Regions from separate parts of the Arthrobacter sp. 24S4-2 genome, predicted to be linked through region 3. Evidence: riboswitches for the same ligand, from Rfam matches in the RefSeq annotation. Region 3 holds a riboswitch; each other region holds the start of a gene.
The links. A riboswitch is a leader RNA that binds a small molecule or an ion and turns the genes downstream of it on or off. The one in region 3 is predicted to bind S-adenosylmethionine.
Positions count from the first base shown of each region.

Region 1: linked by a shared signal. The riboswitch ahead of FCN77_RS07570 (homoserine O-acetyltransferase) and the one ahead of FCN77_RS17245 (aminotransferase class V-fold PLP-dependent enzyme) in region 3 are both predicted to bind S-adenosylmethionine.
Region 2: linked by a shared signal. The riboswitch ahead of FCN77_RS24280 (DUF1737 domain-containing protein) and the one ahead of FCN77_RS17245 (aminotransferase class V-fold PLP-dependent enzyme) in region 3 are both predicted to bind S-adenosylmethionine.

Region 1 covers NZ_CP040018.1:1,660,033-1,667,455, reverse strand. The annotation lists partial or broken gene FCN77_RS26705 (LysR family transcriptional regulator) at 27-167, shown strand; gene FCN77_RS26700 (LysR substrate-binding domain-containing protein) at 617-931, shown strand; gene FCN77_RS07580 (zinc-dependent alcohol dehydrogenase family protein) at 957-2,075, opposite strand; gene FCN77_RS07575 (MFS transporter) at 2,082-3,464, opposite strand; gene FCN77_RS07570 (homoserine O-acetyltransferase) at 3,636-4,817, opposite strand; SAM riboswitch class IV at 4,830-4,945, opposite strand; gene FCN77_RS07565 (bifunctional o-acetylhomoserine/o-acetylserine sulfhydrylase) at 5,082-6,398, opposite strand; SAM riboswitch class IV at 6,461-6,576, opposite strand; gene FCN77_RS07560 (VOC family protein) at 6,737-7,375, shown strand.
Region 2 covers NZ_CP040018.1:5,219,620-5,227,042, reverse strand. The annotation lists gene FCN77_RS24305 (glutamate--cysteine ligase) at 1-98, shown strand, start outside; gene FCN77_RS27445 (hypothetical protein) at 316-450, shown strand; gene FCN77_RS24295 (nuclear transport factor 2 family protein) at 532-924, shown strand; gene FCN77_RS26460 (hypothetical protein) at 931-1,083, opposite strand; gene FCN77_RS24290 (O-succinylhomoserine sulfhydrylase) at 1,221-2,429, opposite strand; gene FCN77_RS24285 (rhodanese-like domain-containing protein) at 2,430-2,849, opposite strand; gene FCN77_RS24280 (DUF1737 domain-containing protein) at 2,846-3,109, opposite strand; SAM riboswitch class IV at 3,183-3,298, opposite strand; gene FCN77_RS24275 (NtaA/DmoA family FMN-dependent monooxygenase) at 3,541-4,836, shown strand; partial or broken gene FCN77_RS24270 (aromatic amino acid ammonia-lyase) at 4,796-6,462, shown strand; gene FCN77_RS24265 (PLP-dependent cysteine synthase family protein) at 6,465-7,423, shown strand, end outside.
Region 3 covers NZ_CP040018.1:3,707,078-3,714,500, forward strand. The annotation lists gene aroA (3-phosphoshikimate 1-carboxyvinyltransferase) at 1-861, shown strand, start outside; gene FCN77_RS17235 (ribosome small subunit-dependent GTPase A) at 851-1,966, shown strand; gene hisN (histidinol-phosphatase) at 2,057-2,893, shown strand; SAM riboswitch class IV at 3,076-3,189, shown strand; gene FCN77_RS17245 (aminotransferase class V-fold PLP-dependent enzyme) at 3,224-4,651, shown strand; gene FCN77_RS17250 (methyltransferase domain-containing protein) at 4,764-5,537, shown strand; gene FCN77_RS17255 (metal-dependent transcriptional regulator) at 5,569-6,282, shown strand; gene FCN77_RS17260 (hypothetical protein) at 6,511-6,882, shown strand; gene FCN77_RS27410 (hypothetical protein) at 7,027-7,161, shown strand; RNA gene ssrA (transfer-messenger RNA) at 7,279-7,423, opposite strand, start outside.

The DNA of each region.
Region 1 (7,423 bases), 2.0 Mb from region 3:
GCACACCGATCCGAAAAGGCTGCACCATGGATTTGAACCGGCTGCCGAGTCCGGATGACTTGCTGATCCTGTTGACCGTGGCCCGGCTGGGCCGGTTCAACGCCGTGGCAGACACGCTGGGCACCACCCACACCACCATCTCCCGCAGGATCCTCGCCCTGGACAGGCAGCTGGGCGGACGGACCCTGGAGCGGAGCCCGCACGGCTGGGAACTCACCGAGCTGGGCGGCCAGGCCGTCGCCGCCGCGGAAGCGATCGAGGCGACGCTCGGCTCCCTGACCGGCGCCATCAGCAACGGCGACGCCACGCTCTCCGGCCTGGTCCGGATCAGCACTTCGGACGGGTTCGGCGCGGAATTCGTCGCGCCGGCGCTGGTCCGGCTGCAGCAGGCGAATCCCCTGTTGAACGTGGAGATGCTCAGCGCCACGCGCAAAGTCAGCCAGAACCGCTCCGGCGTGGACCTGGAAGTGGTGGTGGGCCGGACGGAAGTCACCAACGCGCAGCCCATCTTCCTCACCAACTATTTCCTGCGCCTCTACGCTAGCCCGGCTATGTCCGGTCCCGCGGGCTGCCCGCAGCCCTGGACGATGTCCGGGATCACGGCTTCGTTTCCTACGTGGAGTCGGCGCTGCAGGTGGCCGAGCTGGGGCACCGGTCCTCGCAGCTGCCCGCCCCCAAATCCAGCTTCCAGGCCACCAGCGTGTTCGCCCAGGTGGAGGCTGTCCGCTGCGGCGCAGGCATCGGCCTGCTGCCGAACTTCATGGTGGCGGACAACCCGGAGTTCGTTCCGGTGCTGCCGGAGCTGTTCCAGCGCCAGCTTCCCATCTGGGCCGTGGCGCGGCCGGAGTCCCTGCGATCGGCGCCTGTGCGGGCCGTGGTGGATGCGCTCAAGGCGGAAGTGTCAGGCCGCCAGGAAATCCTGGCGGCCTGACACACACGCGCCTACCGAGGCGCGCCTACGCCCGGAACAGCCGCCGAACCACCTCGCCGGCGGCGAGGGCATCGAGGCCTTCGTTGATCTCCGCCAGCGGCTTCGTGTCGGTGTGCAGCAGCTCCACGGGCAGCCGCCCGGCCCGCCAGTGGTCAAGGTACAGCGGGATGTCCCGCTCCGGCACGGCGTCACCCATGTAGGAACCGAGCAGCCGTTTCCCGGCGCCGGCGAACTGCAGGGCCCCGACGGTAAGTTCCGCGGACGGTTTCGGCAGTCCGACGCAGACGACGGCGCCCCCTCGCGTTACGAGGTCCAGGCACGCGGCGATGACGCCGGCGGACCCCACGGCCTCGACGGCGGTGTCCACACCATCGCCGGTCGCCTCGGCGACCAGCCGGGCGGAGTCGTCGGGAGTTCCCACTGCGGTGGCGCCGCACTCCCGGGCGAGCTGGTGCTTGCCTTCGTTGGGGTCGATGGCTATGACGGCGGAGGCGCCAGCCAGGGACGCCGCCATCACGGCGGAAAGTCCGACGGCCCCTAGCCCGAACACTGCCACCGACTGCCCGGCGGTGACGGCCGCCGTGTTCAGCACGGCCCCCATTCCGGTGAGCACCGCGCAGCCGAACATGGCCGCAACGGTGTCCGGGACGTCCTCGCCGATCACCACCACGGATTCCCGCGCCACCACGGCATAGTCCGCGAAGGCCGACACCCCGAGGTGGTGGTTGATCCGCTCCCCCGCCGGCGTCCGCAGCAGCGCCTCACCGTGCAGGAGGTCGCCCGAGCCGTTGACCTCCGCGGCGCGGTGGCACAGTGCCGGGCGGCCGGAACGGCACGCCCGGCAGTCGCCACAGCTGGGAACGAAGACGAGCACCACGTGATCGCCTTCGGAGACATCGTCCACTCCCTCACCGACGGACACCACCCGCCCCACGGCCTCATGCCCCAGTGCCATCGGCAGCGGCCTGACCCGCGATCCGTCCACCACCGAAAGATCGGAGTGGCACAGGCTGGAGTACGTGATGGCGACGCCGAGCTCGCCTGGCCGCGGTTCGGGCCGGTCCAGTTCCTGGATCAGAAGCGGACGGGCTTCGGTGTAGCCGGTTCCGGCGGGAACGGTGGCATAGAGGACTGCGGCGTGCATGGGCGGCTACTTCTTCCCGGAGGCAAGAAGGTCCGCCGTGCCCTGTGCGTCCGCGGCGTCGACGTCGTGCAGCGAGATGCCGCGGGTCTCCTTGAGGAAGTACACGGAAACGGCTGTCACGATGCAGGCGCCCAGCAGGTACAGCGCCACCGGCGTGGAGGACTTGAAGGTGCTCAGCAGGGCCGTCGCGATGATCGGCGCCAGCGAACCGGCCACGATCGAGGTGACCTGGTAGCCCAACGAGACCCCTGAATAGCGCATCCGGGTGGGGAACATCTCGGCCATGATGGACGGCTGGCCGGCGTACATCAGTGCGTGGAAGAGCAGGCCGATGGTGATGGCTGCGAGGATGACGAGGTCATTGGCCGTGTTCATCATGGGGAAGGCGAAGAAGCCCCAGGTGCCGCCGAGGACGGCGCCGGCCATGTAAACAGGGCGGCGGCCGAAAGCGTCGGACATCTTTCCGACCAGCGGCACCGCGCAGAAGTGGATGAGGTGTGCCACGAGCAGGAGCAGCAGGATCCGGGCCGTGTCGGCCTGGACGATCACCTTCAGGTAGGTGATGGAGAACGTAACCACAAGGTAGTAGAGGATGTTTTCCGCGAAACGCAGTCCCATGGCGGTGAACACGCCGCGGGGGTAGCGGCGGAAGACCTCGGCCACGCCGTAGCCCTTGTTCTCAACAACGACTTCCTTGCGTGCTTCAAGGAAGATCGGGGCGTCCTGGACCTTGGTGCGGATGTAGTAGCCGATGATGACGATCACCGCGGACAGCCAGAACGCAACGCGCCAGCCCCAGCCGAGGAAGTCCGCGGACGACAGGGTGGAGGACAGGGTGAACAGCACGCCGGTGGCCAGCAGGTTGCCCATCGGTACGGCGGACTGCGGCCAGCTGGCCCAGAACCCGCGCGACTTGTTCGGGCTGTGCTCTGCCACGAGGAGCACTGCGCCGCCCCATTCACCTCCGACGGCGAAGCCCTGGACGAAGCGCAGGAACACGAGCAGCGCCGGGGCCAAATAGCCGATCTGCGCAAAGCCGGGCAGGCAGCCCATCGCGAAGGTGGAGACGCCCACCAGGATGATGCTGAGCTGGAGCAGCTGTTTCCGGCCGAACTTGTCGCCGAAGTGGCCGAAGACGATGCCACCGATGGGGCGTGCAACAAAACCCACAGCGTAGGTGACGAAGGCGGCAATGATCCCGTCCAGTTCCGTGCCGGAATTGGGGAAGAACATCTTGCCGAAAACCAAGGTGGCCGCGGAGGCGTAGAGGAAGAACTCATACCACTCAACAACAGTGCCGGCCATGGAGGCCGTGACCACTTTCTTCAGGCCTGAGGCCTTGACGTCAGTCTCATCTGTGCGCCCTGCGGCAGAGTTTTGCGTACTCATGTGTGAACTCCTTCGGCGTCTCCGTCGACACCATGTGGACCATTCCGTAGCGAACGCGTGTGATGTGCACCACCAATGCGCCGGTCCCCTAGAGTATGGACTCACATTGCCGCAGGCTCAACGCCATTTTCTGCAGGACTGCTCTGCATAAATGCACATTGAGCCGACGGCCTATGCGAAGAAGTTCTCCCGCAACTGCACGTTGAGCTGGCCGATCTCGGTCAGGAATCCGTCGTGGCCGATAGGTGCCTCGATCACGTGTACCGGCACGTCGCCTGGAAGTGCCGCAGCGAGTTCATGGGACTGCGCGGGGAAATACAGCCGGTCGGTATCCACGGCGGCAATGAAGAATTCCGCCCTGGCCTGAGCCAGGGCTTCCTTGAGCGAGCCGCGCCCCCGCGCCACGTCGTGGCTCATGAGTACTTCCGTGATGGCGATGTAGCTGTTGGCATCGAAACGCCGCACCAGCTTGGTGCCCTGGTGGTCGAGGTAGCTCTCCACCTGGTAGCGGCCCCGGTCCCCCAGCGAGACTGCCTGCAGTGGCGCTTCGCCGCCCTGGGCGCTGCGGCCGAAGCGGGTCTCCAGCTCATCCGCGGAGCGGTACGTGATGTGCGCGATCCTGCGGGCAAGGGCCAGGCCGGCCTCGGGCTCCTGGCCGCCGTAGTAGTCGCCCCCGTTGAAGTTGACGTCCTGCCGGATGGCCAGGGTCTGCGCCTGGGCGAAGGCGATCTGCTCGGCAGTGCTGCTGGCACCGATGGAAATCACGCCGCAGCGCCGGACCCGGTCCGGGTAGCTCACCGCCCATTCCAGGGCGCGGGCCCCGCCCATCGATCCGCCCAGCACCGCGTACCAGCTGTCGATGCCCAGAACGTCGGCCAGCCGGGCCTCGGCGGCCGTGGTGTCGCGAAGGGTGACCAGGGGGAAACGTGAGCCCCACGGCTTCCCGTCCGGGGCTGGAGTGGAGGGGCCGGTGGAGCCGTAGCAGCCGCCCAGGATGTTAATGGAGACGACGAAGTACCGGTCAGTGTCAACGGGTGCACCCGGGCCGGCAAGCTGCTCCCACCAGCCCTCCTCGTCGCTGGCTCCCCTCGTCACATGCGTGCTGCCGGTCAGCGCGTGCTGCACCAGTACGGCATTGGAGCGGTCGGCGTTCAGGGTGCCCCACGTTTCGTAGGCGAGCGTTATCTCCGGCAGGTGGCCGCCCGCTTCCAGGTCAAGACTGCCGATGCTCAGGAACTTGACGGTTCCATCAGGGGCGGTTCCATCAGGGGCCGTGCTGGTATTCACTGTGTTGGTATTCACTGTGTGAATGTTTGTTTCGGGTACACCACTGCGGGTGACGGCAATCGTCATTTGAAGACCTCTTCTTCGCGCTTGCCCGCCGCCAACTGGCCGGCAGGCCAGGTCTTCACCCGGGGCACCCCGCCGCGAAAGGAGGGTTGCCGGCCAGCAAGCCGGGGCTGTCACTGGCACTCATGACCTGAAACGAGTCTACGAAATGCGTCCGTGCAATGGCGAAGATTGTGACACCAATATGACTCCCGGCGTCGAGGCGCCGGGAGTCACAGGGGTTCAGCGCTGCGGCGGCAGGCCCGTCGGGGCGGCCGCGCCGGCGCCTCAGTCGCCCTTGGCGGCGCGGAATCCGGCGTCGAGGTCAGCGATGATGTCATCGATGTGTTCGAGCCCCACCGACAGCCGGACGAGGCCCGGCGTCACGCCGGCAACCGCCTGCTGCTCGGCGGTCAGCTGGCTGTGCGTGGTCGACGCCGGGTGGATGACCAGGGAGCGCACGTCACCGATGTTCGCCACGTGGGAGTGCAGTTCCAGGGCGTCCACGAACCGCTTACCGGCTTCGGCACCGCCGGCGATGTTGAACGACACGATGGCGCCGGTGCCTTTGGGCCCGTACTTGCGGCCGCGTTCGTACCAGGGGCTGGACGGCAGCCCTGCATAGGCAACGGATTCGACGTCGTTCCGGGCTTCCAGCCACTCGGCAACGCTCACCGCATTGGCGACGTGACGCTCAACGCGCAGGCTCAGGGTTTCCAGGCCCTGGGCAATGAGGAAGGCGTTGAACGGGGAGACGGCCGAGCCAAGGTCGCGAAGCAGCTGCACGCGGGCCTTGAGGATGTAGGACAGGTTGGCGCCCAGGGCACCGTCCGCGCCGAGGTCCCGCGCGTACACCAGTCCGTTGTAGGTGGGGTCGGGGATGTTGAAGCCAGGGAATCTTTCGGGGTCCTTGCCGAAGTCGAAGTTGCCCGAGTCCACAATTACCCCGGCGATGGCACTGCCGTGGCCGCCGAGATACTTCGTTGCCGAGTGCACCACGACGTCCGCGCCCCACTCCAGCGGCCGGATCAGGTAGGGAGTGGACAGCGTGTTGTCCACGATCAGCGGGACGCCGGCTTCGTGGGCGGTGCGCGAGACGCCCTCGATGTCCAGGACGTCCTGGCGGGGATTGGACACCACTTCGGCGAAGAAAAGCTTGGTGTTGGGCCGGACAGCGTCCTTCCAGTGCTGGAGGTTGTCCGGATCCTCGACGAACGTCACCGAGATGCCGAACTTCTTCAGGGTGTGGGCCAGCAGGTTGTAGGTGCCCCCATAAAGGCTGGGGCTGGCCACCACGTGGTCGCCTGCTTCGGCGACATTGAGGATGGCGAACGTTTCGGCTGCCTGCCCGGAGCTCAGCAGCAGGGCCGCCAGGCCGCCTTCGAGGCTGGCGACGCGCTGTTCAACCGCGTCCTGGGTGGGGTTGCCGATCCGTGTGTAGATGGGCGCAAGCTCGGCCAGCGCGAAGCGGTTGGCGGCGCTTTCGGCGCTGGGGAACACGAACGACGTCGTCTGGTAGATGGGCAGCGCCCGCGCGCCGGTGGCGCTGTCCGGCTCCTGGCCGGCGTGGATCTGTCGGGTTTCAAATGACCATGCGTTGGACATCGGGAAGCTCCTTCTTGGGAAGGGCACCTGTGCCGGAGGCAGGATGTGCCGTCCCAGGGCTGGTGCCGCGCTTGCCGCCCGGCGGGCGCCGGAAGGCCTGGTCTTCACCCGGGGCACCCCACCGCGGAACGAGGGTTGCCGGCCAGCAAGCCGGGGCTTGATGCTGGCGCTCATGACCTGGGCCCAGTCTAGGAAAGGGAAGATGCGCGTGAACAGCTTTGTGACGAAGGACGTCAACCCCCTGGTTCCGGCGGCTCCCGGGCGCCCGTTCGGGACATCCCATCAAGGTTAGGGGACCCTTAGCTGAGAGCTCCATCACAAAGTGTCAAGATGATGGCATGCGCATGGATCACGTCTCTTACGCCTGTGAACAGGATGGCCTGGCAGCCACCACCGAACGTATTTCGTCCGCCCTCGGCGTCGAAGCCGTAAAGGGCGGGGTGCACCCCCGTTTCGGCACCCGTAACATGATCATCCCGCTCGCCGGGCACAAATACCTGGAGGTTGTGGAGGTCCTTGACCACCCGGCATCCGACAAGGCTCCGTTCGGCCAGGCCGTCCGGGCACGCTCCGCCGCAGGCGGCGGCTGGATGGGCTGGTGCGTCGAAGTGGACGACCTGGCACCGTTCGAAGAACGTCTGGGCCGCGCCGCCGTCAACGGCAACCGCAAGTTCCCCGACGGCCGCGAACTCGTCTGGAAGCAGATCGGCATTTTGGGCCTCATCGCGGACCCGCAGGTGCCTTACATGCTCAAGTGGGAAGGCGATCCGGACCTCCACCCGTCCAACGCCTACGCAAGCAACGTCAAGATGTCCAGCCTCACCATTGCCGGCTCCGCGGAGCGGGTCACAGAATGGCTGGGCGAGCCGGTCGAGAGGCCGCTGGAGGACGTTGCGGTGAACTGGATCGCACCGCACGGGACGCCGGGAATCCTTTCCGTCACTTTCGAAACCGCCTCCGGGGCAGTAATCATCTGATCCTGATCCACCGTGTGGTCCGCCATGGGCCACGGGCAGCGCGCTGCC
Region 2 (7,423 bases), 1.5 Mb from region 3:
CCGTGGTGGCCCACTCTGTGGAAGTCAGTATGAGCCGGGCCGAAGCCGCCACCGCAGAGGAGCAGGCGCCGGTGCTGTTGCGCGTCCGCCAGTCCTGATTAAGGCCCAACTACCCCCGGAGCGCGCCATGGAACCCGAATACGCCAAAGTCACCGACCACGATGTCACCACCATCGTGTGCGTCTGCGGGAACACGGTGGGCGATGAAGGACTGATACAAGCCAACTCCGACGGCATGCCTGTTCACCCTGGCGGGGACACACCCGTCCCTGCCGGGCTGGCTGCCTGGCCGGACGACGAGGACCTCTATACCCTGTGCCCTCCTGTGGCCGCGTCTACCACGACACCGTTATCGAAGAGACGGGGACAGCGCCGGTGGCTTTCCGGGTGGATGTCGGCGCCGCGCCCGTTGCCGATGCCATCCGCGTCCACTGGGAGCTGGACACCTGACCCATCGACAAGCAAATTCCGCGGGAATAGCCTTGAACCGTCCGAGAATTACCCGACGACGATGACGGAGAGGTACCCGATATGGGAACCCAGGAGAATGTTGAACTGGTCCGGCGCGGCTACGAGGCCTTCAACGCAGGTGACATGGCAACCCTTGGCGAGATGTTCGCGGAGGATGCAGTCTGGCATGTGGCCGGAGACGGCGTGCTGTCCGGAAAGAAGGAGGGGCGCGACGCCATCCTGGCCTATTTCGGTGAACTCGGAACGCGTTCCGGAGGCAACCTGAAGGTGACCGTTGAGGAGATCATCGGTGGGGAAACCAACACCGTTGCGGTGCAGAACAACCGTGCAGAGAACGGCGGCCGGGCCCTGGACCAGGACGGCGCAATTGCATTCCGGGTGGCTGACGGCAAGATCACCGAGGGGCGGGAGTTCTTCCAGGACACCGCGAAAGGCGACGCATTCTGGGCCTAGCCGAACCTACAGCGAGACCCAGTACTTCCGCACCTCCGGCACCGCGGCCGCAACCAGTTCGCCACTGATGGGAACCGACGCCTCGGCCACACCAACGTCATCCCACTGCGCCACCACCCGGGTATCCCCCCAGCGGTAGCGGCCAGAGCCAGAACCCACGGTTGACGGAGGGGCGCCGGGTGACCCGCAAGGCGCTTTTTTAGCGCGAACGGTCAGTTAAGGCCCTCAAAATGCAGGAATCAGGGCCGTATCTGCCCGTTCGCGCTGTTCGTTCGCGCTATTCCGATCTGCGTTGGTCAGATCTGCTTGAGTGCCTGCTCCAGGTCGCGGATGAGGTCGTCAACATCCTCGAGCCCCACGGACAGCCGCACCACGCCGTCGCTCAGCCCGATGGCCGCACGGCCTTCCGGACCCATGGCGCGGTGCGTGGTGGTGGCCGGGTGGGTGATCAGTGACTTCGCATCGCCGAGGTTGTTGGAGATGTCGATGATCCGCAGCGAATCCAGCAGCGCGAAGGCGGCCTCCTTCGCCGTACGGCCCCCGGACGCTGAAAGCTCCAGCGTGAGCACTGTGCCGCCGGCCTTCATCTGCTTGGCGGCCAGTTCGTACTGCGGGTGGGATTTCAGGAGCGGGTACTTGACCCAGCTGACGGCGGGCTGCTCCTCAAGCCACTCGGCCAGGCGAAGTGCGGAGGCGGAGGAATGGTTGACGCGCAGCGCCATGGTTTCCAGGCCCTTGGTCAGGACCCAGGCGTTGAATGCGGACAGCGCCGGCCCGGTATGGCGCATGAGCTGCTTGACCGGTCCGTCGATGAACTCCTTGGTGCCCAGGATGGCACCGCCAAGGACCCGGCCCTGGCCGTCGATGTGCTTGGTGCCGGAGTAAACGATCACGTCGGCACCGAGTTCGCCGCAGCGCTGCAGTAGGGGAGTGGCAAAGACGTTGTCGACGACGACGGTCGCCCCTGCCGCGTGTGCCAGTTCGCTGACAGCGGCGATGTCCACGATTTCCTGCATCGGGTTGGACGGCGACTCGAAGAAGACCGCCGTCGTCGGCTCCGAAAGGGCGGCGCGCCACTGCTCAAGGTCCGGGCCGTCCACAAACACAGTTTCCACGCCCCACCGGGGCAGGATCTCGTTCAGGATCACAAAGCAGGAGCCGAACAGCGAGCGTGCGGCCACAACGCGGTCACCGGCAGCCAGCAGGGCACCCAGTGCCGTGAAGACGGCGGACATTCCCGACGCCGTCGCAAAGCACGCTTCGGTGCCTTCGAGCAACCGGAGCCGCTCCTGGAACGTGGCCACGGAGGGATTGCCGTAGCGGGAGTACACAAACCGTTCGTCCTCGCCGGTGAAGGCGCGCTCGGCAGCTGCCGCGGATTCATACACGAAGCCGGAGTTCAGGAAGATCGGCTCCGCGGTCTCCTGGAAATTGGTGCGGTCAAGACCGCCGCGAACAGCCTGGGTGTCAGGGCTCCAGCCGGCGGCGTCGGGGTTGAAGGTCACTTAGTTCTTTCCGAGGTTGGTGGGCAGGCCGCGGTTCTTCCAGCCGTTGACGGTGCGCTCGCCCCATCGGTCCGGTTCGCCCTCAAAGCCTTCAAGGACGTTGTAGGCCGTGAACCCGGCCTGCGTGGCGGCAATTGCGGCGGCCACCGAGCGCGCGCCGGAACGGCAAAGGAACACCAATTCGACGCCGGTGTCCTCCGGAGCCTGCTGCTTCAGCTGGTCGACGAAATCCGGGTTGGGGATGCCGCCGGGGAAGGTCCACTGGATGAAGAGGGGATCATTTCGCTTTTCGTTGGCGGACGCCGTTTCCGGGATGCCGATATGCGCCCACTCGCCCTCGGTGCGGACATCCACCAGGACTGCGCCCTGTTCCAGCTTGGCCCAGGCGTCCTGCGGGCTCAGGTCTCCGGCGTAGCTCACGCGTGCCCCTCGAAACCGTCGCCGGGGAAGTCGGCGTCGAAGTCGAGCTCGTCCACCGCGGTTGCCACAGCAGCGTCGGCAGTGGCGATGGCTGCCGGAAGGATCACAGCCTGCGCAACGATCACGGTGGTGCCGTTGAACGTGGCCGCCGGGCTCCCGTGCAGGACGTAGCCTTCGGCCAGCGCCGCGGAGATGCGCTCGCAGAAGGAACGGTCATCCGGGCCGGTGATCAGGCGGTACGCCAGCTTTTCCTGGGACAGGTCCTGGCCAGCGGCAGCCGGGGCGGCGGCCGGAACCAGTTGGGCGGGGGCGTCAGACACGACGGGTCTCCTTCTCTCACGCTTGCAGCTCGAATTGGTCGATATGCCGAGTATTCACCTGAGGCACCCCGCCGCGAAAGGGAGGGTTGCCGACCGGCCAGTCAGGGCTTGGCACCGGTTCTCATTACTCCCCAAAAACGTAACACTTACGACGGCGGCCCGCACCGCCGTCGTCGTCATCTTCCGTAACGGGACCACGCGCAATGCGCAATCAACCCGGAGCCAATCGGGGGTTATTGCGGCCCGTACATGACCCTGCGTTGCAGTTACAAATGGCCGCACCGGGAGGATAATGACGGGAGATGAACCGCTGTAACGCCGGATGAAACCAGGCAGCCGTGAACAGATCCAACGGGAATACAGTCAGTCCCATGCTGCACTTCGGTTGGTTTGTGGGTCACGGATTTGGCGTCCAGGGCTGGGGAACGCCCGGCTACGGCGTCGGCTACGACTGGAAAAAGCCGGCGCTCTATCAGCACGCCGTGCGCGAATTCGAGCGGGCCGGGCTGGACCTGTTCATCATCGAGGACTCCCTCACGGTTCCGGACACCTACGGCGGCAGTGCCGAGGTGTCGCTGGCGCAGGCGTCCTTTGCGCCCAAGCACGATCCGCTGGCACTGGTCCCGTACCTGCTCTCCGCCGCGGAACACCTGGGCATTGTTCCCACGGTCAGCGCCTCTTTCTACCCGCCGTTTACGGCAGCCCGGCTGCTGGCCACCCTGCAGCACTTTTCCAACGGCCAGCTGGGCTGGAACGTGGTGACGTCCGGCAGCGACCTTGCCGCGCAGAACTACGGGCTGGACCAGCAGATCGAGCATGACCTCCGCTACGAGAAAGCCGAGGAGTTCGTGGTCGTTGTCCGCAAACTCTGGCGCAGCTGGGCCCCCGACGCCATCCTGGAGGACGCGGAAGCGGGCGTCTTTGCGGACCACACGAAGGTCCATCCGATCAACCACAACGGCGAGTTCTTCAAGGTCCGGGGGCCGCTGAACACCGCACCGCTGCCGGAGGAGCCGGTGCTGGTCCAGGCCGGCGCGTCGCCGCGGGGCAAGGCCTTCGCGGGCGCAAACGCCGACGTCGCAATAGCCCTGGCCCGGGGCGCGGACGGCATGAAGGACTACCGCAACTCCATCCGGGCGGAGGCCGCCGCGGCCGGCCGGAACCCAGACGACGTCAAGGTGCTGTTCGTCCTCAAACCCACCGTGGTGGGCTCCCGCGCCGAGGCTGATGACCTCCGTGAGCAGCGCCGGCAGCTCACGCAGCGCGACATCGACAGCCAGCTGAACTCCATCTCCTACCTCTCGGTCATCGACTTCAAACAGTTCGACCTCGACGCGCCGCTCCCCGAACTCACCACCAACAGCAACCAGGGGACCCTGGACCACTTCGCCAAGGCAGGTCCGCCCGGATCCACGCTGCGCCAGCTCCTGCAGGCACGCAGCGGCGGCGCGGGCGACAGCATCATCGGCACGGCCGAGGACATTGCGGAGTACCTCGAGGAGACCGGCGCCCAGGTGGGTGGGGACGGGTTCCTGTTCTCCGGCTTCGTAGACCCGGCCACTGTTCACGGCGTCCTGGATCGCCTGGCGCCGGTGCTGCGGCGGCGGGGGCTGCTCCGTACAAGCTATGGCGACGGCGGGTTCCGCCGGAACCTGCTGGACTTCTAGCGCCATGGGAAACGGCGGCAGCACTTTCCTCATCGGCACGGCGCACGTGCGTGCCAAGGACATCGCTGAGGCCGCGGCGGATCCGGCCATGAAATTCGTCCTGAGCACGGACGCGCTGGAGCTGATCGGGCTCTCCCGGGAAGTGGTGCAGCAGGCCATCGACTCCGGCCACAGGGTGTACGGACTGAACACCCTGCTCGGTTCGGGGCGTGACACTGCCGTGGACGAGAAGTCGATCCTCGCGTACCAGGTGCAGGTGGTGCGCTACCACAACAGCGGTGTGGGGAGTTGCTGGCCGCTGATGAGGTCCGCGCGGTGATCCTGGCGCGGCTGGTGGGTTTCAGCCGCGGCGGCTCCGGCGTCCGGCCGGAAACGGCCCGCTTCTATGCCGAAATGCTCAACCGGGGCGTGGTGCCGGCGGTCCCCCGTGATGGGTCCGTGGGCTCCGCCGACCTGACCCACCTCGCCGCCGTGGCCGCCGTCGCCATCGGGGAAGGCCGGGCGGTATCGCCCGACGGCGGCCTGCTGCCGGGCGGGCAGGCGCTCGCCGAAGCCGGGCTGGCGCCGCTGGAACTGGCGCCCGGTGAAGCGCTGGCACTGGTCAGCTCCAATTCCTATTCGATCGGCGTCGGCGCGCTGGTGCTGCACCGGAGCCTGCGGCTCGCCGACCTGGCGGACACTGCGCTGGCGTTGTCGCTGGAGGCGACGGCACGGCACGACGGCGGCGGGAACCTTAGCCCGTTTTCGCCGGCGGTGCAGGCGGCCAAGATGGTGGCGGGCCAGACTGTCACGGCGGCCCATGTGCTGCGGCTCCTTGAAGGGGGCTGGCTGGAGGATCCTGACCGGGAGGTGTCCGTGCAGGACGCGCTGTCCTTCCGGGCGGCACCCCAGACCCACGGAGCTTTTAGGTGGCAGGTCACTGCCCTGGAAGACGCACTGGAGGTGGAGCTCAACGGGCGGGGGGACAACCCGCTCACCGATCTCGCCTCCGGCCGGATGGTCTCCGGCGGCAACTTCCAGCCCATGCAGCTGGCTCTCTCGTTCGAGGCGCTGCGGCTGGGGCTGGCCCATCTGGGTATCAGCAGCGAACGCCGGATCGCCAAGCTCTACCCGCCGCAGCGGCGCATCCGTCAGCGCCACCTCGAGGCAGCCAGGAACGGGGCTGCCCTCGAATCGGAACAGCTGCCCGGTCTTCTCTGGTATTCGGCGGCCGGGCTGCTGGCCGAGCTCAAGGCCCTCGCGGGGCCGGCCACCCTGGGTGCACCCACACTGTCCGCGGATGTGGAGGACCACTCCACTTTGGCGCCGCTGGCCTTGCAGCAGCTGGAGAGATCCGTGGACGCGGCCGAAAAATTGCTCGCGATCGAGGCCCTCACCGCCGTGTATCTGCTGGGCGGGGCGGAAGCGCGGGCGGTGCGTCCGCTGGGGAAGGGGACCGGCGTCGTCGTCGACCTTCTTTCCGGGCTGCTGGCCCGGCACTTGCCGGCGGCAGACTTGGTGGACCAGGCGCGCGCCGAACTGAACGGCGCCCTCAATGGTGCCCTGGACGGCTTCTTGAACGGCTTCTTGAACGGCGCCCTCCGGGGCGGCCTCAGCGGCGCCGTCAAGGGCGGAGTGGAAAGGTGAGCATGAGCACCATGACAGGCAGGCACGCGGTTCAGGAAGCTGACGTTGCGGCGGACGCTGCCGCCGTGCTGGCGCAGGTGGGAAACACTCTGCTGGTGCCCTTGAACGTCCTGAGCAGAGGGCTGGGCAGTACTGTCTACGCCAAGCTGGAATCTGACAATCCCGGCGGCTCCATCAAGGACCGCACCGCGCTGAGCATGGTGCGCGCCGCGGAGCGCAGCGGCGAGCTCCGGGCAGGTGCGACCATCGTGGAGAGCACCTCGGGGAACACCGGGATCGGGCTGGCGCTGATCGGTGCGCTGACCGGACATCCTGTGGTGGTGGTCACCGGGGACACGATTTCGTCGGAAAAGCTCGCAGCCCTGCACCGATATGGCGCCCGGGTGGTGATGACGGACTGGACGGCGCCGGCGGAGTCGCCGGAGAACGCGCGGGCTGTGGCGGCCCGGATCACGGCGGAAAATCCGGGCGCCTGGCGGCCGCAGCAGTTCGACAACCCCGCCAACCCGCTGGCCCACTACGAAGGAACGGCACCGGAAATCTGGCAGCAGACCTCCGGCAAGATAACGCATTTAGTGGCCGGCATCGGCACCGGCGGCACCATCAGCGGCACCGGCCGATACCTGAAGGAAAAGACGGGCGGACACGTTGAGGTGATCGCCGCGGATCCCTTCGGCTCCGTATACAGCGGCGGCCACCCCGGCGAGATCCTGGTGGACGGGGTAGGGAATTCCTGGCCGGAAGCCGAGTGGCCCAAGATCTTCGACCGCGGCATCGTGGACCGCTTCCTGCGCATCCCCAACAACGAGGTTTACACCACCGAGCACCTGCTGCTGAACGAGGAGGGGCTGTCCCTGGGGCCCTCCTCGGGACTGGCTGTGGCCGCCGCCCTCAGGGTTGCGCGCGCCGCCCCGCACGGATCCGTAGTGGTGGCAATGGCCCCGACTCGGGCAGCAACTAC
Region 3 (7,423 bases):
GCGGTGGCTGGAACCGGCGAAGTCCGCGGGGGACACCTGGTGATTGATGCCAGCGCGTCATCCCAGTTTGTGTCCGCGCTGCTTCTGGTCGGCGCACGTTTCACTGACGGCCTGCACCTCGAACACGTGGGCAAGCCCGTCCCCAGCCTGGACCACATCAACATGACCGTGGCCGTGCTGCGTGAAGTCGGGGTGACCGTGGACGATTCGGTCCCGAACCATTGGATCGTGGCGCCGGGCCACATCCGCGCTTTCGACCGCCGGATTGAACAGGATCTGTCCAACGCCGGCCCCTTCCTCGCTGCGGCCCTCGCGACCGGCGGCACTGTCCGCATACCGAACTGGCCCGCCCCCACCACCCAGGTGGGCGACCTGTGGCGCAGCATCCTCACCGACATGGGTGCCACGGTCACTCTGGACAACGGCACACTCACTGTCACCGGCGGACCCGAAATCAGGGGCGCGGACTTCTCCGACACCAGCGAGCTTGCACCCACTGTCGCAGCCCTGTGCGCATTGGCCACCGGACCGTCGCGGCTGAGCGGCATCGCACACCTCCGCGGTCATGAAACAGACCGGCTCGCCGCCCTGGTCACCGAAATCAACCGTCTTGGCGGGGACGCCGAGGAGACCGCTGACGGCCTGCTGATCCGTCCCGCGAAGCTTCATGGCGGCGTCGTGCACAGCTATGCGGACCACCGGATGGCCACAGCCGGGGCCATCCTGGGACTGGCCGTTCCGGGCATCGAGGTGGAAGATATCGGCACCACGTCGAAGACGATGCCGGACTTCCCGCAGTTGTGGGAAGCGATGCTGGCACAGCAACCTGACCGGCAGACGGAACAGCCCCGTGGGGCGTAGTACCGGTTCCTGGGACGAATCCGATATCCGGATCCGTCCCAACAAGAAGGGTTCGCGTCCCCGGACCAAGGACCGGCCCAGCTATGACGACGCCGTCACCGGCCGCATCATCACCGTGGACCGCGGACGCTACACGGCGGTCGTTGGCGAAGACACCGGACACGAACGCACTGTCATCGCCGCCCGGGCGCGCGAACTGCGCCGTTCGCCGGTGGTCGCCGGCGATTTCGTGTCCCTTGTCGGCGATGTCTCCGGGGCACCGGACACGCTGGCCCGCCTCGTCAGGATCCAGGACCGCCGCACGCTCCTGCGGCGCAGCGCCGATGACACCGACCCCATCGAGCGCGCTGTCGTCGCAAACGCCGACCAGCTGGTAGTGGTGGTGGCCGCAGCCAACCCGGAACCGCGCACCGGCTTCATCGACCGCGCCCTCGTGGCGGCCTACGACGCTGGCATCGAGCCGTTGCTGCTCGTCACCAAGGCGGACGTCAAGGATCCCACCGAGCTCCTGTCGAACTACCGGCACCTTGATTTCCCGGTGATCATCAGCAGGACAGCCGATGCCGCGGCCTCCGGAATCGACGCACGCTCCGACGACGGACTGTCCGCACGTCTCGACAGCGATGCCGTCTCGGAGCTGCGCACCCACCTCAACGGCAAGGTCACAGTCATGCTGGGCCATTCGGGTGTGGGCAAGTCCACCATGGTCAACGCCCTCACGGGCGCTGAGCGCGCCACCGGCGGCGTCAACGCCGTCACGGGGCGCGGCCGGCACACCTCGTCGTCGGCCCTAGCCCTGCGGATCAGTGACGCACCTGCCGGGAGCTGGATCATCGACACACCGGGCATCCGCTCCTTTGGCCTGGCGCACGTGGATCCGGACCGGATCCTGCGGTCCTTCCCCGATCTGGAACCCGGCACCGACGCCTGCGAACGCGGCTGCAAACACGATGCCTCAGCGATCAACTGCGGTGTGGATGCCTGGGTCGCCGAAGGACACGCCGGCCCGTCCGGCGAGGCGCGGCTGGCCTCACTCCGCCGCCTGCTGGGCACCGATCCAAGGATGGAAGCGCAGGAAGCCAAGGAGCTGGGCATCGTTTCCTAGGGCGGTTTCCTAGTGCGGTTCACCCCCGGGGAGCACGGTACAGAACGCGGCGTCCCAGCCGGCCGGCCGCATAGACGGTAGTTTGGAACCATGACCCAACCCGCTTCCAGCTACAACGATGACCTCCGCCTGGCCCATGTCCTGGCTGACTCTGTCGATTCCCAGACAATGAGCCGCTTCAAGGCACTGGATCTTCAGGTTGAAACCAAGCCGGACCTGACGCCAGTGACGGATGCGGACAAGGCCGCCGAAGAGTCCATCCGCGGGCAGCTCTCCCGTTCCCGTCCCCGCGACGCCGTCCTCGGTGAAGAGTTCGGCAGCTCCGGGCACGGTTCCCGCCGCTGGATCATTGATCCGATCGACGGCACCAAGAACTTCATCCGCGGCGTGCCCGTCTGGGCCACCCTGATCGCCCTCGTCGACGAGGGCGAACCGGTGGTCGGGCTGGTCAGCGCACCCGCACTGGGCAAGCGCTGGTGGGCCGCCAAGGGCGCCGGCGCCTACATGGGGCGGTCCCTTGCTGCTGCAACGCGCCTGAAAGTCTCCAACGTTTCCAACCTTTCGGACGCGTCGCTTTCCTACTCGAGCCTGGGCGGCTGGAAGGAACGCGGCAACCTCGACGAGTTCCTTGGCCTCACCGAGGAAGTGTGGCGGACCCGCGCCTACGGCGACTTCTGGTCCTATTGCATGGTGGCCGAAGGATCGGTGGACATCGCATGCGAGCCGGAGCTGAACCTCTACGACATGGCCGCCCTCGTCCCGATCGTCACCGAAGCCGGCGGCCGCTTCACCTCGCTGGAAGGGGTGGACGGACCCTTCGGCGGAAACGCGCTGGCCACAAACTCGATCCTGCACTCCGAAGTCCTTAAACGGCTGAATCCGGACCTTGACGACCTCCTCCAGGGAGGACCGGCTCCGGAACACTGACCTTCCGGAGGGCGCGGTGGAATCGACAGCGCGCAGAATAAACGACGGCGGGATCCCCTCTGATAGGGGATCCCGCCGTCGTTTGTTCGGCAAGTTCCCCGTTTTTCCACCGCGCGTAACAAACTGCTTAATAATGCCCGCGACTTTCCCCGGGCAACGCTGATGTCCTAGGCTTTTCAGCAGGTCACGAGTGCCAGCGCTAAACCCCGGTTTGCTGGCCGGCAACCCTCCATTCGCGGTGGGGTGCCCCGGGTGACGACCAGGCCGGTCCGGAACGGACCCGGCAAGCGCGGATCCCCGGAATGCGGGGTCCTTTACAGTAAGGTCCCCATGACTACTGCCACTTTCCCCGCAAACCACCGCACCAAGACGGGCTCTGCCCCCGGACTCCTGGACGAACGGTTTGCGGTGGCCCTGCGCCCGCTGTCGGCCGTCACCGGCGCCGAGATCCAGGCGCCACTGATCCAGGGCGGTCACGTGCGTTACGCCAACCTGGACTACGGGGCCTCCGCCCCGGCCCTGTCCGTCGTGTCGGCCTACCTGAATGAAATCCTGCCCTACTACGCCAGCGTGCACCGCGGCGCCGGCTACGCCTCACAGATCAGCACCTCGGTCTACGAAAACTCCCGGAACATCGTCCGGACCTTCGTTAGCGGCAGGCCTGACGATTCCGTGATCTTCACCAGGAACACCACGGATTCCCTGAATCTGCTGGCCGGCTGCCTGCCCGTTTCAGACGGCCGGCACACCGGCGAAGTGCTCTACCTCGACATCGAACACCACGCCAACCTTCTCCCCTGGCAAGGTGTGCCGCACCGCAGCGTCGTTGCCGCCCCCACACTCAGCGCCACCATCGAGAGCCTGCGCACCGAACTCCGCCAAGGGGACATCAGCCTGCTCGCGGTAACGGGCGCCTCCAACGTCACCGGCGAAATCCTTCCGATCCGCGAGCTGGCGGCCCTGGCCCACGAACACGGCGCCCGGATTGTTGTTGACGCGGCGCAGCTGGCCCCTCACCGCCGCATCAACATCGCAGCGGACGACGTCGACTACCTCGCCTTCTCGGGCCACAAGCTGTACGCGCCCTTCGGCTCCGGCGTACTGGTCGGCCGGCCGGACTGGCTCGACGCCGGCACCCCCCACCTTGCAGGCGGCGGCGCCGTGCGGGAGGCCAGGCTGGACTCTGTCAGCTGGACCACCGGACCGGCACGGCACGAGGGCGGCTCGCCCAACGTGCTCGGCGCCGCCACGCTGGCCCGCGCCACGCAGGTCATCGGGGCCCTCGACCAGGAACTGTGGCACGCCCACGAAACCGCCATCCGGTCCTTCCTCGTTGAGGGCTTGCGGAAGATCGACGGCGTGACTGTCCACCAGATTTTCAGCGACACGGACCAGGCCGCGGACACCATTGGTGTTGTGAACTTCTCCGTCGAGGGCTACGACGCCGGCCTCGTGGCGGCCTACCTTTCGGCCGAACACGGCGTGGGCCTTCGCGACGGCCGCTTCTGCGCCCACCCGCTGCTCAAGCGCCTTGGCCTGCCTTCCGGCTCGCTGCGGGCAAGCTTCGGCGTCGGGTCCAGGCTGGAAGATGCACAGCGCCTGCTTGCCGGCATCGAAGAACTCCGCCGGACCGGACTTGGCTGGGATTATGTGGTGGACTCGGGCCGCTGGGTTCCGGCCAACGACACCCGCACCTACCCGGACTGGGCACCGAACACGCCCGGCACCGCCGGCGCGGCGCCCTGCACCGAGGACTAAACGCGGTTCGGAGCTTTCCCCGGCTCCCCGGCGGTGAAGGGGACCGGAACGGGGAGCTACTTGCGGTAAATTCGAGGGGTAAGAAATCACGCCTGCCCGAAGGAGACTGCACGTGGCACGGGGAGGCCCCAAACTGCATCACACACGCCGTCACGAGCTCGGCCGGAGCTTCCAGGGCGGCGGCGAGCACTATGACCGGGTGCGCCCCGGCTACCCTGCGGACTCCGCAGACTGGCTTGTAGGCAGCATCGGCAGGACAGCCGGGGTTGCCGACGCCGCGGACATCGGGGCGGGGACCGGAAAATTCACCGCCCTGCTTGTTGAACGCGGACTGGCTGTCTCAGCCGTGGACCCGTCAACGGACATGCTCACCCAACTGCGGTTCTCCCTTCCGGGAGTTCCCGCGACGGAGGGCACCGCAGAGGACACCGGACTCCCGGACCGTGCGTTCGACGTCGTCAGCGTTGCCCAGGCGTGGCACTGGTGCGACCCCATTCGGGCCAGTACGGAGCTTGCCCGCATCCTCCGCCCCGGCGGTGTGCTGGGGCTGGTCTGGAACCAGCTGGACACGTCGGTGCCCTGGGTGCACCGGCTCTCCCGGATCATGCATGCCGGGGATGTCCACAAACCGGACTTCCGGCCGGCAGTGGGGCCTGAATTTACCGGGCTGGAGAGCCATCTGACCCGCTGGGAGGATCCGGTGACCACCGAAGACATCGTGGAACTGGCCAAGTCGCGCAGCTACTACCTCGCTGCCGGTGAGCTCACCCGGGCGAAGGTCCGTGCCAACCTGGACTGGTACCTCCACGACCACCTGGCCCACTCCCGCGGGGAAGCCATCGGACTCCCCTACCTGACCCAGACGTGGCGGGCTTTCAAGGCATGAGTCCCGTAACCAACGCGGTAGGCTTGGACTCGTGAAGACCAGCGCGCCCTCCTCCTCCATCGAGGACTACGTCAAGGTCATCTATTCCTTCACGGAGTGGCAGGACAAGCCAATCACGTCCTCACAGCTGGCCCAGCGGCTGGGCGTGGCCAACTCCTCGGTCTCGGAAATGGTCCGCAAGCTCAAGGACCAGGGGCTGGTTGACCACAAGCCCTACAGTGCCATCACGCTCACGGCCGACGGCATCCGCCTGGCGCTGTCCATGGTCCGGCGGCACCGCCTCATCGAGACTTACCTTGTCCAGGAGCTCGGCTACAGCTGGGACGAGGTCCATGATGAGGCCGAGTTGCTGGAACATGCCGTATCAGACACTTTCATTGAGCGGATGGCCGGCAAGCTGGGCAACCCGCTCCGCGACCCGCATGGCGATCCCATCCCCGCGGCGGACGGAACCGTCCAGGTGCCCCATGCCCATCGCATGAGCGAACTCGACGAGGGCCACCACGGCAGGATCACCAGGATCAGCGACGAAAATCCCGCGCTCCTGCGCTACCTTGCCGCCCAGGAGATCGACCTCGACGCCGACATCGAAGTTGTCGGCCGCAAGCCCTTCGGCGGAGCGCTCGTGGTCCGGATCGGCTCGGGCGGCACCGGCCGCGAATTCGACCTCGCCGATGAGGTCACATCGGCGCTGTGGGTGCATAGCGACACAGCTCATGCCGGGTGCCGGCTGGCCGATGCCTGATTGAGGGCCCCCGGATGAGTCCGGCCGCGGGTCCGGGCTGGTTTGGCGTGGCAGGGGGGCCCTGCCCAGGTTTTCCATCGACGCGTGATTCGCCCACCACGGCGGAACGCGGCGGCACTGGCCTTGGGCCGCCGGTGACCTGACCACGTTCGGTTCCTGGCCCACGGGCACGGCGTCCCGACGACAGCACGGATTCGAAGCGGCGCCGGATCCCGTATCGTTTAACGAATGGTTACGCGACGTGAAGCAGCTCAGATCCTTGATATTCCGCTGGAGATGGCGCACCGTCACGGCATCCCGTCCAGGCTCTCGGAGGCCGAACTCTCCGAGCTCCTGGACAATCCCCCTGCATGGCTGGTCCAGTCCAAAGCCAACCGGACGGGCAAGCGGCCAGTGTGGGTCCAGCTGACCTGCGCCGTCTGCGGCTTCTCGGAAGCCGCAAGGCCCAAGAAGTGGTGGCCAACATTTACGTATGTCTGCTGCGCCCACCACGCGCCGGACGATATGCCTCCGGTCATACCGGGCCTGATCCGCAGCGAATACGAGGGAATCGGCAGCCGGTTCGTCGGCATTGCCGACGTCGAGGTCCCCGGTTCCTGACGGCCCGGACAGTCTGGCGGTTGTACCGACTCCCGGACGGGTTGCACCCCGAAGCCGGCCATGATGCCAGTTTCATTCACGACAAAACAGGCGTACCTTACAAGCACGGGGCCTATTCCAGGCTCCGACGTTAGGGAGGGCGACATGCCTGACAAATCGCCGCACCGGCAGGTCACCAAGAAATCGGACAAGTCCATCAAGCAAAAGAGGGCCGAGAAGAAGTCCAAGCATGAACTGGACACCCACGTGGACCCTGTAGCGCACATCAAGAAGCGCTGACGCCGCGCGGCCGTTGAGGGCCGCGGGCGGATGCGGGCACGGTGCCGAAACAAAAAGGCCGGAAGCTTTCGCTTCCGGCCTTTTGCACGGGGTGGAACCGCGTTGCCGCCGTTCCGATGGTGGAGATGGGGGGAATTGAACCCCCGTCCGATGTTGTGTTAACAGGGCTTCTCCGGGCGCAGTTTGCGTCGGATTTTCTCGGCCCCAGCCCTCCTGCAAACAGGTGGCTGATCCGGGCCCAGTCATCTAAGAGTCCCGTTTG